3 regions of the Bradyrhizobium sp. HKCCYLRH3061 genome follow, and region 3 is predicted to be linked to each of the others. Evidence: predicted binding sites of a transcription regulator. Region 3 holds the regulator's gene; each other region holds the start of a gene.
What was found. The regulator PhoB, encoded in region 3, activates phosphate uptake and scavenging genes when phosphate is short. The targets are predictions, from matches to a motif close to TGTCATNNANCTGTCAT.
Positions count from the first base shown of each region.

Region 1: the regulator PhoB is predicted to act here: its motif matches at 2,239-2,255, upstream of ACQR2C_RS09930 (UDP-2,3-diacylglucosamine diphosphatase).
Region 2: the regulator PhoB is predicted to act here: its motif matches at 3,677-3,693, upstream of ACQR2C_RS16980 (DUF2794 domain-containing protein).

Region 1 is NZ_JBNPUE010000004.1:135,960-141,478, forward strand. It holds gene ACQR2C_RS09920 (tartrate dehydrogenase) at 1-496, shown strand, start outside; gene pyk (pyruvate kinase) at 668-2,086, shown strand; gene ACQR2C_RS09930 (UDP-2,3-diacylglucosamine diphosphatase) at 2,279-3,091, shown strand; gene ACQR2C_RS09935 (threonine ammonia-lyase) at 3,139-4,128, shown strand; gene ACQR2C_RS09940 (caspase family protein) at 4,139-5,519, opposite strand, start outside.
Region 2 is NZ_JBNPUE010000009.1:190,004-195,522, forward strand. It holds gene acnA (aconitate hydratase AcnA) at 1-2,315, shown strand, start outside; gene ACQR2C_RS16975 (DUF1223 domain-containing protein) at 2,504-3,286, shown strand; gene ACQR2C_RS16980 (DUF2794 domain-containing protein) at 3,705-4,070, shown strand; gene ACQR2C_RS16985 (GNAT family N-acetyltransferase) at 4,112-4,639, opposite strand; gene ACQR2C_RS16990 (Bax inhibitor-1/YccA family protein) at 4,795-5,519, opposite strand, start outside.
Region 3 is NZ_JBNPUE010000001.1:512,898-518,416, reverse strand. It holds gene pstB (phosphate ABC transporter ATP-binding protein PstB) at 1-714, shown strand, start outside; gene phoU (phosphate signaling complex protein PhoU) at 745-1,461, shown strand; gene phoB (phosphate regulon transcriptional regulator PhoB) at 1,478-2,185, shown strand; gene ACQR2C_RS02465 (trypsin-like serine protease) at 2,333-3,649, shown strand; gene ACQR2C_RS02460 (HoxN/HupN/NixA family nickel/cobalt transporter) at 3,818-4,915, shown strand; gene ACQR2C_RS02455 (HupU protein) at 4,939-5,519, shown strand, end outside.

The DNA of each region.
Region 1 (5,519 bases), on a different contig from region 3:
GCGCCACGGCATGGTGATGTGGGACGAGATCGCCGCCGAGGTGGCGCGGGAATTCCCCGACGTGACCTGGGACAAGATGCTGGTCGACGCGATGACCGTGCGCATGACCCTGCAGCCGAAGAGCCTCGACACCATCGTCGCGACCAACCTGCATGCCGACATCCTGTCCGATCTCGCCGGCGCGCTCGCCGGCAGCCTCGGCGTGGCGCCGACCGGCAACATCGATCCGGAGCGGCGCTTCCCGTCGATGTTCGAGCCGATCCACGGCTCGGCGTTCGACATCACCGGCAAGGGCATCGCCAATCCGGTGGCGACGTTCTGGACCGGCGCGCAGATGCTCGAGCACCTCGGCGAAAAGGACGCGGCCGTCAGGCTGATGGCTGCGGTCGAGAAGGTCTGCGCAGCCGGCATCCTCACCCCCGACGTGGGCGGCAAGGCGACGACCAAGGAGGTGACCGACGCCGTCATCGACGCGATCCACGGCTCCAACGTCTGAGGCGTGCCACTCTCTTGCACAATTTCGGCGTGTTCCGCGTCGCGCTTGCAATGGACGCTGCGGGGCGTATATCAGCGCTTCCGCTGCGTCAGCGCATGCTAATCACATGCATGTCATAGTGACGCGAGACACGGACTTAAGTGGCCTGGGCTTCAGGAGAAAGGACACATCATGCGTCGTCACCGTCGAGCCAAGATCGTCGCGACTGTCGGTCCCGCGAGCAATTCTCCGGAGATGCTGAAAGCGCTGTTCCTCGCCGGTGTAGACACATTTCGTCTCAATTTCAGTCACGGCACGCAGGCCGATCACGCCAGGGTCCATGCCGCGGTCCGCGCCCTCGAGAAGGAGGTGCAGCGGCCAATCGGCATCTTGATGGATCTGCAGGGTCCGAAGATTCGTGTCGGCACGCTGCGCGACAAGAAGATCCAGGTCGAAGCCGGCGAGACGATTCGGTTTGTCCTCAACGGGACCGAGGGCGACAAGACGTCGATTCCGTTGCCACATCCGGAGATCTTTGCGGCGGTGGCGCCCGGTCACGATCTTCTGATCGATGACGGCCGCGTGCGGGTGCGCGTCATGGGCCTCGGCGACGACTGGATCGAAGCCAAGGTGATCGTCGGCGGCGCGATCTCCAATCACAAGGGCGTCAATCTGCCGGGCACGATTCTGGAGCTGTCGCCGCTGACGGCCAAGGACCGCTCCGATCTTGCCTTTGGGCTCGACCTCGGCGTCGACTGGGTGGCGCTGTCGTTCGTGCAGAAGCCGTCCGACGTGCTGGAGGCGAGGGGCCTGATCAATGGCCGCGCCGGCATCATGTCCAAGATCGAGAAGCCGGCGGCGCTGGAGCGCATCGACGACATCATCCAGCTGTCGGACGCGATCATGGTCGCGCGCGGCGATCTCGGCGTCGAGATTCCCAACGAGGACGTGCCGGGCAAGCAGAAGGAGCTGGTGCGCGCCTGCCGGCTCGCGGTGAAGCCGGTGATCGTCGCGACGCAGATGCTGGATTCGATGGTCGCGACGCCGACGCCGACCCGCGCCGAGGTCTCCGACGTCGCGACCGCGATCTATGACGGCGCCGACGCGGTGATGCTGTCGGCGGAATCGGCCAGCGGGCAATACCCGCGCGAGGCGGTCGCGATGATGGACAGCATCATCAAGGCAACCGAGGGCCACAAGATGTACCGCTCCATCGTCGAGGCGACGCAGCCGGGCGAGGAGCAGACCGCACCGCATGCGGTGGCGACCGCCGCGGCCGACCTGGCGTCGGCGATCCACGCCAGGGCGATCGTGGCCTATACGTCGAGCGGAACTTCGGCCTCCCGCGTTGCGCGCAAGCGGCCGAGCCTGCCGATTCTGGCGATCACGCCGAACGAGGACACCTCGCGGCGCATGTGCCTGTTGTGGGGCGCGCACAGCGTGCTGTCGCAGGACGTGCAGAACTACGAGGAAATGGTCGGGCGCGCGACCTTCTTTGCCATGCAGGAGGAGTTCGCGGAAGCCGGCGACCTGCTCGTCGTCGTCGCCGGCATCCCGTTCGCGCAGGCCGGCACCACCAACAATCTGCGCGTCGTCACCATGCCGAGATAGGAGGCCGATTTTCCCTGTTCGCGCCGCCCGCCTGTCGCCTGATTGTCGCACCCCGCTGGTATCGCGGGGCAGTGACGAGGGACGTCGCGAGTCGTCGCACGAGCGGTGTCCGGTCGCGGTCCGGCAGGATGGGTTCTGCCGATGCGGCCGTTCGTCATCGCGGTGTCATCAGGGGCTGTTAGGTGGGCGCGCATGGGACTTGAGACTGCTGGTGAAGAAAGCCCGGCTCGGCGCTTTCGGACGTTGTTCATCTCGGACGTTCATCTCGGAGCCCGCGGCTCGCAGGCCAATCTCCTGGTCGATTTCCTGCGCCACCATGATGCCGATACGATCTATCTGGTCGGCGACATCATCGATGGCTGGGCGCTCAAATCGAGCTGGCATTGGCCGCAGTCGCATAACGACCTGGTGCAGAAGATGCTGCGCAAGGCGCGCAAGGGCGCCAAGGTCGTTTACGTCCCCGGCAATCACGACGAGTTCCTGCGCGGCTACTACGGCACGCATTTCGGCGGCATCGACGTCGTCGAGAACATCGTGCACACCGGCACCGACGGCAAACGCTATCTCGTCATTCACGGCGACATCTTCGATCTGGTCGTGCAGAACGCGCGCTGGCTCGCCCATCTCGGCGACAAGGCCTACGATTTTGCGATCCAGATGAACCGGCTGGTCAACTTCTTCCGCCGCATGTTCGGCGTGCCCTATTGGTCGCTGTCGCAATGGGCCAAGCAGAAGGTCAAGAACGCGGTGAACTATATCGGCGCGTTCGAGACGGCACTGGCCTCCGAGGCGCGCCGGCATGGCGCTGACGGCGTGATCTGCGGCCACATCCATTGCGCCGTCATCCGCGACCAGGACGGCATCCGCTACATGAATTGCGGCGACTGGGTCGAAAGCTGCACGGCGCTGGTCGAGCACGAGGACGGCCGCTTCGAGATCCTCACCTGGACCGATCCGCAGCGGCAGCCGGCGCCGGTTCCGCAACTGGCCGCCCGCGCCGCCTGACACCGGCTCCCTTGCCTCTCGGCAATCGGGCGCGGTAAAATAGGGGTATGACAGCTCATTCCCCGATCCTGCCCGTGACCGCCGCCGACATCGATGCGGCGGCACGCGTCCTCGCGCCCGTGGCCGTGCGGACCACGCTGCTGCCGGCTCCCGTGCTCAGCGAGCGCTTCAAAGCGAACGTTTTCGTGAAGCCGGAGGTGCTGCAGCGGACCGGCTCGTTCAAGTTCCGCGGCGCCTACAACAAGCTGGCGTCGATCCCGCAAGCAGCGCGCGGCAACGGCGTCGTCGCATTCTCCTCCGGCAATCATGCGCAGGGCGTCGCCCATGCCGCCACATTGCTGGGCATGGACGCCACGATCGTGATGCCCTCGGATGCGCCGGTGGCCAAGCGCGAGCGCACCAAGGCGTTCGGTGCCGACGTCGTGCTCTATGATCGCGACCGCGAGGACCGCGAAGCGATCGCGCGCGGCATCGCTGCAAAGCGCGGCTCGACGGTGGTGCCGCCCTATGACGATCCCTTCGTCATCGCCGGGCAGGGCACCGTTGGCCGCGAGATCGCCGACGACCTTGCTGCGCTCGGCCTGTCACCGGATCTGGTGATTGTGCCTGCTTCCGGCGGCGGGCTGCTTGCCGGCGTCTCGACCGCGGTGAAGGCGCGATATCCGCAGACGCAGATGATCGTTGCCGAGCCAAGCGGCTTCGACGACCATGCGCGCTCGCTGCGGGCCGGTCACCGCGAGGCCCACGATGCAAAGGGCCGGACCATCTGCGACGCGCTGATGGCGGCGATTCCGGGCGAGATCACCTTCGCGATCAACAGCCAACTTCTGTCGGCTGCGGTCGAGGCCTCGGATGAGGAGGTGGGGCGGGCGGTCGGCTTTGCCTTCCGGGAGCTGAAGCTCGTGGTCGAGCCCGGCGGGTCGGTCGGGCTCGCGGCATTGCTGGCCGGCCGGCTGGACGCGGCGGGCAAGACTGTGGTGATCGTGCTCTCCGGCGGCAATGTCGACGCTGAGCTCTACGCCCGGCTGATTGCCTGACGATCAAGCCTCAGCGAAAGCCGAGGCCGCCTCTTGCCGATCCTCCACCACCCATCCGCAGTCCGGACTGCGCGATGTGCGGCGCGCCCCGCGTCAGGCCGCCCTGCATCCCGCCTTGACCCCGCGCCATCGACGGATGCGACGCGTTGATGTTCGGCTTGAACGGTCCGGAATTGCCGGGGAAGGGACGCCGGACCTCGCGGGTGTCGAATGGCCGACCAGGACTGCGCTTCAGTGGGTCGCGCTGGATTTTCGTAGTCACGGGCGGATTTGCCGGCGGCATGATCCTGTCGCGCAATTTCGTCTGAGAGATCGGCCCGGGATCGACGACCTTCTTGGGAATCGCGTTGTTGACGGCATCGCCTTTCGTGACGACCGTGGGCGGCAGCGGCCCGCGCGGCGGCATGGTGGTGGTCGGCAGCTTCGGCTGCGGGATCTGGGCGCCCGGATTGAACGGTCGCGCGATCGGCGCCAGTTGCGGTGGCATCATGAGGCGGCTCGGTTGCAGCACGGGGATGGGCCGCGGCTGTCCCTGCAGCCGCAGCGCGACCGGCGCATATGGACTGTCGGCATAGGATTCACGGAAGCTCCGATAGGCGGCCGGCGAATTCGCCAGTACGGCCTCGTGCCACGCCGCGGCCTGCACGAGGCCGGCGAGCAGGGCGCGGATGCGGTCGGCGAGCGGATCGCGCGGATACATCGCGATGAACTCGCGATAATATTGCGGACGGTTCTCCGACAGCACGTAGTCATAGGCCTGCCGCACGGACCGGCTGGGCAGGTCGGCCGCCATCTGGATCACCGGCGCATTCTCGGCAGGGCGCGCGGCCGCGACCAGCGTATCCCCGAAGAAGGTGAAATCGCCGGTGAGCGAAGAGCTTTCCCACGGCGTCTGCCGGCCGTCGGTGGTCTGGTTGACCTGCAGACGGATGCGCTTGAACAATTGCTCGATCGGCAGGTTCGGCTGTCGCGCGAGGTTGAGGAAGGCCTGCGCATAAGGGCTGTGCTCGCCGCGGCCGTCGAGCGCCTCCGCGCCGGGCGAGGTCGAGTATCCGAGGATGGAGCCGTTCGGCGCGTCGACGATGGCCAATCCGCGTCCGGCATCGTTGATGGCAGGGAATGGATTGTTGCGGCAGGCGTCCAGTACGACGATCCGCATGCGGCTCGGGATGGCGTCGAGCGTCGCCATCAGATCCACCAGCCGGATGGTCCCCGTCGTCAGGTCGGAGGGCGCCGAGATGCGGGCATCGATCGGGATCAGATAGTTCTCGCCCGCGAGCTGAACCCCGTGGCCGGCGTAGTAGACCATTGCCACGGTATTCGGGCCGTGTGCTGCCACCCGGCTCGAAAAATCCTCCACGACCTTGAGCATCTCGTTCTGCGTCAGGTCG
Region 2 (5,519 bases), on a different contig from region 3:
ACTTCGGTGACAACAAGGCGTTCGGCAAGAACGTCGCCGAGGAGTACAAGCAGAACCAGGAGCGCTACGAATTCCTGAAGTGGGGCCAGAAGGCGTTCTCGAACTTCTCCGTCGTGCCGCCCGGCACCGGCATCTGCCACCAGGTCAATCTCGAGTATCTGGCGCAGACGGTCTGGACCAAGAAGGAGAAGATGACGATCGGCCGCACCAAGGGCACCTTCGAGGTCGCCTATCCGGATTCGCTGGTCGGCACCGATTCGCACACCACCATGGTCAACGGTCTGGCCGTGCTCGGCTGGGGCGTCGGCGGCATCGAGGCCGAGGCCTGCATGCTCGGTCAGCCGCTGTCGATGCTGCTGCCCGACGTCGTCGGCTTCAAGCTGACCGGCGCGCTGAAGGAAGGCGTCACCGCGACCGACCTCGTGCTGACCGTCACCCAGATGCTGCGCAAGCTCGGCGTGGTCGGCAAGTTCGTCGAGTTCTTCGGCCCCGGCCTCGACCATCTCTCGGTCGCCGACAAGTCGACCATCGCCAACATGGCTCCAGAATACGGCGCGACCTGCGGCTTCTTCCCGGTCGACACCGCGACGATCGATTATCTCAAGACCTCCGGCCGCAAGGCGCCGCGCGTCGCGCTGGTCGAGGCCTATGCCAAGGCGCAGGGCCTGTTCCGCACCGCCAAGTCGGCCGACCCGGTATTCACGCAGACGCTGACCCTCGATCTCGCCGACGTCGTGCCGTCGATGGCCGGTCCGAAGCGTCCCGAGGGCCGCATCGCGCTGCCTGCCGTGGCCGAAGGTTTCGCCACCGCGCTGGCCGGCGAGTACAAGAAGCCCGATGCGGCCGAGCAGCGCTTCCCGGTCGAGGGCAAGGACTTCGATATCGGCCATGGCGACGTCGTCATCGCCGCCATCACCTCCTGCACCAACACCTCGAACCCGAGCGTGCTGATCGGCGCCGGCCTCTTGGCCCGCAACGCCGCCGCCAAGGGCCTCAAGGCCAAGCCGTGGGTGAAGACCTCGCTCGCCCCGGGCAGCCAGGTGGTTGCCGAATACCTTGCTAATTCGGGCCTGCAGAAGGACCTCGACAAGGTCGGCTTCAATCTGGTCGGCTTCGGCTGCACCACCTGCATCGGCAATTCCGGCCCGCTGCCGGAGGAGATCTCGAAGTCGATCAACGACAATGGCGTCGTCGCGGCGGCCGTGCTGTCGGGCAACCGCAACTTCGAAGGCCGCGTCTCGCCGGACGTGCAGGCCAACTACCTGGCCTCGCCGCCGCTGGTCGTCGCCTATGCGCTGGCCGGCACCGTGACCAAGGACCTTGCGGTCGAGCCGATCGGCATCGGCAAGGACAAGAAGCCGGTCTACCTGAAGGACATCTGGCCGACGACCAAGGAGGTCAACGACTTCGTCAAGAAGTTCGTCAAGGCGTCGATCTTCAAGAAGCGCTACGCCGACGTGTTCAAGGGCGACACCAACTGGCGCAAGATCAAGACCGTCGAGAGCGAAACCTATCGCTGGAACATGTCGTCGACCTACGTGCAGAACCCGCCGTATTTCGAAGGCATGAAGAAGGAGCCGGAGCCGATCAAGGACATCGTCGAGGCCCGCGTGCTGGCGCTGTTCGGCGACAAGATCACGACCGATCACATCTCGCCGGCCGGTTCGATCAAGCTGACCTCGCCCGCCGGCAAGTTCCTCAGCGAGCACCAGGTTCGCCCGGCCGACTTCAACCAGTACGGCACCCGCCGCGGCAATCACGAGATCATGATGCGCGGCACCTTCGCCAACATCCGCATCAAGAACTTCATGCTCAAGGGCGCCGACGGCAACATCCCAGAGGGCGGTCTGACCAAGCACTGGCCCGACGGCGAGCAGATGTCGATCTACGACGCCGCGATGAAGTATCAGGAAGAGGGTGTGCCGCTGGTGGTGTTCGCCGGCGCCGAATACGGCAACGGCTCATCGCGCGACTGGGCCGCCAAAGGTACCCGGCTGCTCGGCGTCCGCGCCGTGATCTGCCAGAGCTTCGAGCGCATCCATCGCTCCAACCTGGTCGGTATGGGCGTGCTGCCGCTCACCTTCCAGGAAGGCACGTCCTGGTCCTCGCTCGGCCTCAAGGGCGACGAGAAGGTTACCATCAAGGGCCTGCAGGGCGACCTGAAGCCGCGCCAAACCCTGACCGCCGAGATCGTCTCGGCCGACGGTGCGGCGCAGCAGGTGCCGCTGCTCTGCCGGATCGATACGCTCGACGAGCTCGACTACTACCGCAACGGCGGCATCCTGCACTACGTGCTGCGCAAGCTCGCCGCTTAACCAAAGCGCGATGCGACAGTTTGGCTCACTCTGAAGTGAGTAGCGGGTGATGAAGGAGGCGGCCTATGACAAGGGCCGCCTCCTTTGCATTTTCGGTTTGTTAACTACGAGGACGGCATCGCGGATGCAGTGATGCGCAGGGCGCAGCGGACGGTGGTCCAGACGGGACAGTGGCGATGAGTGGACAGATGTCGTGGTGGTCGCGCGCAGCGCTGAGTGTCTGTGCGGTCATCGCTTTCGTCCGGCCAGCCGCATCCGATCCCCGTGCGGTGATCGAACTCTTCACCTCTCAAGGCTGTTCGTCCTGCCCGCCGGCTGACAAGATCCTCGGCGAGCTCGCCAGAGATCCTTCGGTCATCGCGTTGTCGCTGCCGATCGACTACTGGGACTATCTCGGCTGGAAGGACACGCTGGCCGACTCCCGCTTCACGGCCCGGCAGCGGGCCTATTCTCGTGCGCGCGGGGACCGCGAGGTCTATACGCCGCAGGCGGTGATCAACGGCTCTGTGCATGTGATCGGCAGCGACCGCGAGGCGATCGAAGGCGCGATCGAGGAAACCGTCCAGGGCGGCGCGGTGATGTCGGTGCCGGTGAGGCTGTCGGTCGACGGCCAGGAGCTCTCCGTCTCGGTCGCCGCGGCCAGCGAGCATGCGCCGCGCCGGCACGGCGAGGTCTGGGTCTGCTCGATCTCGCGGGTGGTCCCGATCTCGGTCGGGCGCGGCGAGAACAGCGGCCGCGACCTGACCTATTACAACGTCGTTCGCGGTCTCCAGAAGTTGGGTGACTGGACCGGGTCGCCGGTCAGCTGGAGCGTGCCGCTGGAGAAGATCGCCCGCGAGGGCGTCGATGGCACCGTCGTTTATGTGCAGGACGGCAGTCGCGACCGCCCTGGGCCGATGCTCGGCGCCGCCTTTTCCGAGTTGCCGTTGGGCGGACGGGCTTCAGCAACGGCGCGTGGTCCCGAGCGCTGATCTTCCGTCGTTCCGATCTTCGTTTTCGCTGACCTGCGTGAGGCGCGTCACGTCCGTGCGACGGCGCGCCGCGACATCTTCCGGCAGCTCACGCCAGAAAAGCAAAAGGACCAACTTGCGTTGGTCCTTTGCCTTACTTGTGAATAGACCCGATCCTGACGACCCCGGGGGGCTGGGGGCTGAGGAATCCGGAACCGAAAGGACCGGGCCAACGCACACGAATCTTATGCCGAAGGTCGGGGGCGGTCGGTGGGCGGAAAGACGGCGCGATTATGATTCCGCTAACGATCCCGTGACGCTTGCGTGTTCGCGGAACTGATGACCTCGCAGGCTCGGTCGAACTTCAACAACGAAAACGGCCCCTTGCGGCTTCTGCCGGATGGCGCGATCATGTCACACAGATGACAGGAGGACGCCAATGAACCTCACGCCGGAGGACGCCGACCCCAGCGAGAACCGCGCGGCGGCGCGCAGCGCGGCCGCAGCGCCGAACCGGGTGACGTTCGACCGCCTGGAGCTGAACCGCATCCTGAACCTCTACGGCCGCATGGTCGCCGACGGCGAGTGGCGCGACTATTCGATCGACTTTCTGCGCGACCGGGCCGTCTTCTCCGTGTTTCGCCGGGCGTCCGAGGTGCCGATCTACCGCATCGAGAAGGATCCGCGTCTCGCACGCAAGCAGGGCATGTACAGCGTGATCTCGGCCACCGGGCTGATCCTGCGCCGCGGCCACGAGCTTGAGCGCGTGTTGCTGGCGATCGCGCCGAAGCCGGCGCTGGTCTGATCCGACCCGCCGGGTGATCACGACATTTCGACCGGCGTCGCTTACGCCGGGACGTCGCTGCTCCCGGCCCCGAGCGGGCGCTGCATCATCACAGTATCGAGCCAGCGGCCGAATTTCAGGCCGACGCTCGGGTGGGTGCCGATCATCTGGAAGCCGCAGGCGGTATGCAGCCCGACCGAGCCGGCATTGGCGGAGTCGCCGATGACGGCGATCATCTGGCGAAAGCCTCCCTCCTCACAGGCGTCGATCAGCTGCCGCATCAGTCGCATCCCGATGCCGCGACGCTGGCTGGCGGGAGCGAGATAGACCGAGTTCTCCACCGTGAAGCGATAGGCAGGGCGGGGCCGGTAGGGCCCGGCATAGGCATAGCCCACCACCTCTCCGTCCAGCAGGGCGGCGAAATAGGGGAAGCCGCCGTCGCGGAGCGCCCGGAAGCGGCGCGTCATCTCCGCCAGATTCGGAGGGTCGAGCTCGAAGGTGGCCGTGCCCTCGCGGACGGCCTGGCCGTAGATGGCGGTGATGGCCGGGAGGTCGGCCTCCTGGGTGGGCCGTATTTCAATGTTCGACATGGGGTGCAAGCATACCCATGCGGACGCGGCGATCAATCCGGCCTCGCGGCATGGCTGTCGCTGTCGCTTTGCGCCGGTCGCAATCGGGTTTGTGCAAACGAAAAGCCCCGGCGGTGAGGCCGGGGCTTCGAAGGTCGCTCGTTCGAGCGGTTGGATCAGTCGCGCTGTCCGAGCAGCTGCAGCAGCAGCGTGAACAGGTTGATGAAGTTCAGGTACAGCGACAGCGCGCCGGTGATCGCTGCGCGCTCGGCGATGTCGCCGCCCGCGGAGGCGTAGCCGTAGATGTACTCGTTCTTCAGGCGCTGCGTATCCCAGGCGGTCAGGCCGGCGAACACGAACACGCCGATCACCGAGACGATGAACTGCAGCATCGAGCTCGCCAGGAACAGGTTCACCAGGCTCGCCAGCACGATGCCGATCAGGCCCATGAACAGGAACGAGCCCATGCCCGTCATGTCACGCTTGGTCGTGTAGCCGTAGAGGCTGAGCGCGCCGAACGTCGCCGCGGTGATGAAGAACACCCGCACGATCGAGGTGTGGGTGTACACCAGAAAGATCGACGACAGCGAGACGCCCATCAAGGCCGAAAACACCCAGAACAGGAGTTGAGCGGTCGACGGCGCGAGGCGGTTGATGCCGGCCGAGATCGCGAACACCATGACCAGAGGGGCCAGGATGAACAGCCACTTCAGCGGGCTCACGAACATCGCGTAGCCGAACTGCGTCAGATAGGCGTTGCCGAACTTGAACACGCCGGCCGCCGGATCGCCGGTCACCGACGCCATGTAGACGCCGAGCGCCGCGAGGCCGGTAATGGCCAGGCCGATGCTCATGTAATTGTAGATGCGCAGCATGTAGGCGCGCAGACCGGCGTCGACGG
Region 3 (5,519 bases):
GGCGATCACCACGCGCTGAAGAACATCAACCTGTCGCTGGGGACCAACCGCGTCACCGCGTTCATCGGCCCGTCCGGCTGCGGCAAGTCGACCCTGCTGCGCATCTTCAACCGGATGTACGATCTCTACCCGGGCCAGCGCGCCGTTGGCCAGCTCATGCTGGACAACACCAACATCCTCGATCCCAAGCTCGACCTCAACCTGCTGCGGGCCCGGGTCGGCATGGTGTTCCAGAAGCCGACGCCGTTCCCGATGACGATCTACGAGAACATCGCCTTCGGCATCCGGCTGTATGAGAAGATCTCCAAGTCGGAGATGGACGACCGGGTCGAGAAGGCACTGCGCGGCGGCGCGTTGTGGAACGAGGTCAAGGACAAGCTCAACGCTTCGGGCCTGTCGCTGTCAGGCGGCCAGCAGCAGCGGCTGTGCATTGCGCGCACCGTGGCGGTCCGGCCGGAGGTGATCCTGTTCGACGAGCCGTGCTCGGCGCTCGATCCGATCTCGACCGCCAAGGTCGAGGAGCTGATCCAGGAGCTCGCCGAAAACTATACGATCGCCATCGTGACACATAACATGCAGCAGGCGGCGCGCGTCTCCGACAAGACCGCCTTCATGTATCTCGGCGAGCTGATCGAGTTCGACGACACCAGCAAGATCTTCACCTCGCCGAGCGATCGGCGGACCCAGGATTACATCACCGGCCGGTTCGGCTGACGCCGACGACATTGACTTCAGGAGATCATCATGGCCAGTGAACATACCGCCAAGGCGTTCGACAGCGATCTGCAGGATCTCACCCGGCTGGTGTCGGAAATGGGCGGCCTCGCCGAGCGTCTGATCGTCGATTCCGTCGATGCGCTGGTGCGGCGCGACATCGCACTCGGCCAGAAGGTGGTCGCCACCGACGCCGAGGTCGACAAGCTGCAGCGCATCATCGAGGAGCGCGCCGTTCTTACCATCGCCCGGCGACAGCCGATGGCGGTCGACCTGCGCGAGATCGTCGGTGCGATGCGGGTCGCCACCGATCTGGAGCGCATCGGCGATCTCGCCAAGAACATCGGCAAGCGCGTCGCGGCGCTGGAGAGCGACTTCCATCCGCTCAAGCTGATCCGCGGGCTCGAGCACATGACCGACCTGGTGCAGTCGCAGGTCAAGACGGTGCTGGACGCCTATGCCGCGCACGATTTGCCGGCGGCGATGACGGTGTGGAAGGGCGACGAGGAGGTCGACGCCATCTGCACCTCGCTGTTCCGCGAACTCCTGACCTACATGATGGAGGATCCGCGCAACATCTCGTTCTGCATCCATCTGATGTTCTGCGCCAAGAACATCGAGCGCATCGGCGATCACGCGACCAACATCGCGGAGACCGTCTTCTATATGATCGAAGGCCAGCAGATCATGGACAAGCGCCCGAAGGGCGACATGACGAGCTTCGCATCGACGATCCCCGGCAACTGAGAGAGACGGTTCTGACATGGGCGCCCGAATTCTGGTGGTGGAGGACGAGGAGGCGCTGACGACGCTCCTGCGCTACAACCTCGAGGCCGAAGGCTACGAGGTCGAGACGGTGGCGCGCGGAGACGAGGCCGACACACGGCTGAAGGAGCGCGTTCCCGATCTCGTCGTGCTCGACTGGATGCTGCCGGGCCTGTCCGGCATCGAGCTGTGCCGCCGCCTGCGGGCGCGGTCCGAGACCCGGCAATTGCCGATCATCATGCTCACCGCGCGCGGCGAGGAGAGCGAGCGCGTGCGCGGCCTCGCGACCGGCGCCGACGACTACATCGTCAAGCCGTTCTCGGTGCCGGAGCTGCTGGCGCGCGTGAAGGGCCTGCTGCGGCGGGCGAGCCCGGAGCGGCTGGCGACCGTGCTGTCCTATGGCGACATCGAGCTCGACCGCGAGAAGCGCCGCGTGGCGCGCTCGGGACGGCCGATCGATCTCGGCCCGACCGAATACCGCCTGCTCGAGTTTTTCCTGGAGCATCCCGGCCGCGTGTTCAGCCGTGAGCAGCTGCTCGACAGCGTCTGGGGCCGCGACATCTATATCGACGAGCGCACGGTCGACGTCCATATCGGCCGCCTGCGCAAGCTGCTCAATCCGGGCCGCGAGCAGGACCCGATCCGCACCGTGCGCGGCGCCGGCTATGCGCTCGATGATCGCTTCGCCAAGAGCGAGCAGGTGTAAGGGGCGATCGGGCGTGAGGATGAAGCAGGTGTGAGGCGCGAGGGGGCCCGATTGAGGAGATCGCGGTCCGCTTTCCGCCACGCCGCCGCCGTCTTGATCGTGTCTGCTTCGTGGCCCGTCACGATGTTTCGGTCCCAGCGGACGCCCTTGATCAAGACCATCATCATATCTCTAGCCGTGCTGCTCGGCAGCGCGGCGGGCGCCGCGGCCGCCGAGCTCGAAGACGCGGTCGCCGCGGCGGGAAACGGACAGCACGCCGCGGCGATGCGCCGCCTGCTGCCGCTGGCCGCCAAGGGCGATGCGCGGGCGCAGTTCGACGTCGGCTTCATGGAGGCCTTCGGCTGGGGCCAACCGCGCAACCCCGCCGAGGCGCTGGCGTGGTATCGCAAGGCCGCCGATCAGGGCCTCGCCGTCGCCCAGCATTATCTCGGCATCGCCTATGTCAACGGCGAAGGTGTCGCGAGCAATTATGGCGAAGCCGGCCGCTGGTTCAGCCGCGCGGCAGCGCAGGGCTTCGCCCAGTCGCAATACATGCTGGGCCTGATGCTGCTCGACGGTCGCGGCGTGAAGCAGGACGTCGTGCAGGGCTACGCCTGGCTGGTGATGGCGGGTCGCAGCGGCGTGCGATCGGCCGGCCGCGACGTGCAGAGGGTCAAGCTGACCGAGCCGCAGCGCGTCCAGGCCCAGAGCGCCATTGCGGCCTGGCGGCCGAAGCCGGAATCGGCGGAGGCGGGCGTCGCCGCTCCGCGTCCGGAGCAACTGCTCGGGCTCGACCGCCACATCGGCGAGGTCGTCGATCCCACCTCGTGGCCGGCGTCGTCGATCGGCGTCGTCACCGTCGCGCAATACTCGACCGGCGGCTGGTGCACCGGCACTCTGGTCGCGCCGCGCGTCGTGCTCACCGCCGCGCATTGCGTGTTCAACGGCGTCGCGCAGGTCAGCCCCGGCAATGTCCGCTTCCTGGCCGGCATGAACAGGGGCACGCCGGCGGCATCGTCGGTCGCCGACAAGCTGATCGTGGCGCCGGACTTCGTCCCGACCCGGCACGACAGATGGTCGCTCGACCGCTCGCCCGCCGATTGGGCGCTGATCGTGCTGAAGGATGCGCTGCCGTCGAAGCCGGTCGCGGTCAAGGCGCTGACGCGCGAGGAACTGCAGGCTGCGACCAAGGCTGGCGCCATTTCCGAGATCGGCTACGGCCAGGAGCGGCGCTATTCGCCGACCGGCCAGCGCAATTGCAGCGCCGGCATGACCAGCGATGCCCGGCTGCTGACGGTGCATTGCCTCGCCAATTTCGGCTATTCGGGCTCGCCGATCCTGGCCGAGGTCGGCGGGCAGCCGACCGTTGTCGGCATCTTCTCGGCGTTCCACGAGGAGACCCGGCTGATGTTCGCCGCGCCCGCAAGCCAGTTCGAGGCCGTCGTGCGGCGCGAGATTGCGGCGCAGAGTGCCTCGGCGCGGTGAAGGGGGAGGGGACGAGAGAGGTCCCGCCGCTGGTCACGATCTGTGCGCGACTGGATAGCGGGTTGCCAAGCGAGCGGGCGATCCGGCAAGTGCAGCCGATTTTTTCCTGCAGCTTTCGCCTGCAGCGGGGCTTTACCGAACTGGCCTGGCTCTTGCTATAGTTCGAGTATGACGATTGTTCCAATTGATCATCCTCGTGCCCCGCGGCTGCTGTGGTGGCGGTCGCAGCCCGGCAGGACCGTTGCGCTCGTCGCTGGGCTGGTCGCGGCCAATGCGGTGGCCTGGGCCTGGGCATTCGCGCTCTACGCCGACCGGCCCGCCATCGTCGGCACCGCGATGCTGGCCTGGCTGCTCGGACTGCGCCATGCCGTCGATGCGGACCACATCGCGGCGATCGACAATGTGGTGCGGAAGCTCGTGCAGGACGGTCGCGCCCCGCGCGCCGCCGGCCTCTATTTTGCGCTCGGCCATTCCAGCGTCGTCGTCATCGCCACCATCGTGGTGAGCCTGGTGGCCGGCGCAGATCTGTTGAGTGAGGACAGCGCCATCCGTGCGATCGGCGGCACCATCGGCACCTCGGTCTCCGCAGGCTTCCTGCTGCTGATCGCCTTCGCGAATCTGGTGCTGTTCGTGAACCTCTGGCGCCGCCCATCCCACCCCCATTCCGACATGGATGCCGCCGGTAGCGCCGGGCGGGGCCTGCTCATTCGTCTGCTGCGGCCGGTGCTCCGCGTCGTCTCCCGCGCCTGGCACATGTACCCGCTCGGCTTCCTGTTCGGCCTGGGCTTCGACACCGCCAGCGAAATCGGGCTGCTCAGCCTGTCGGCGACCGAGGCGGCGCGCGGGGCGAGCCTGGCGCATGTGCTGGTATTCCCGGCGCTGTTCGCCGCGGCGATGGCCACCGTCGACACCGCCGACAGCGTGCTGATGGCCGGCGCCTATCGCTGGGCGCTCACGGATCCCGCGCGCAAGCGGCGCTACAATCTGGTCATCACCGGCGCCTCGGTCGCGATCGCGCTGGTGATCGGCGGCGTCGAGGCGGTCGCGCTGCTGACGCCCCGGCTTGGCTTCACCGGCGGATGGGCCGAGGTCGTCACTGCGCTGGGCGATGATCTCGCCAACCTCGGGATCGTCGCCATCGGACTGTTCGGCCTGATCTGGGCGGGCGCCGTGCTGCTTGGCCGCCGTCCGGGCGGTTCCGAGGATGCGCCGGGTGAGGAGCTTGCCAGCGTTCGCGCCGGGGCGCTAAACCCGAGAACGAAATAGGATCGAGCGCGCGGGTACGGATGATGGCCGGCTCGGACGAAATGACCAGGATGCTGTGGCTGCAGGGCGCGAGCTGCGGCGGCTGCACGATGTCGATCCTGGAAAGCGGTGCGTCCGGCTGGTTCGACGAGTTGCGCCAGTCCGGCATTGACCTGATCTGGCATCCCTCTGTCAGCGAAGAGACCGGGGACGAAGTCGTCGAACTGTTGGAGGCGATCCGCGACGGCCGCGAGCGGCTCGATCTGCTGGTGCTCGAAGGCTCGGTCGCACGCGGGCCGCATCTGAGCGGCCGCTTCAACATGCTCGCCGGCACCAACCGCTCGATCTATCACTGGCTGCTCGATCTGGCGCCGCTGGCCGACTACGTCGTCGCCGTCGGCAGCTGCGCGGCCTATGGCGGCATTCCTGCTGCCGGCATCAACCCGACCGACGCGGTCGGATTGCAGTTCGAGGGCAGTGACATCGGCGGCGCGCTCGGCGCGGGATTCCGCTCGAAACGCGGGCTGCCGGTGATCAACGTCGCAGGCTGCGCGCCGCATCCGGGCTGGATGATGGAAAGCCTGCTGGCGCTCACCTCGGGCGATCTGACGGCAGACGGCCTCGA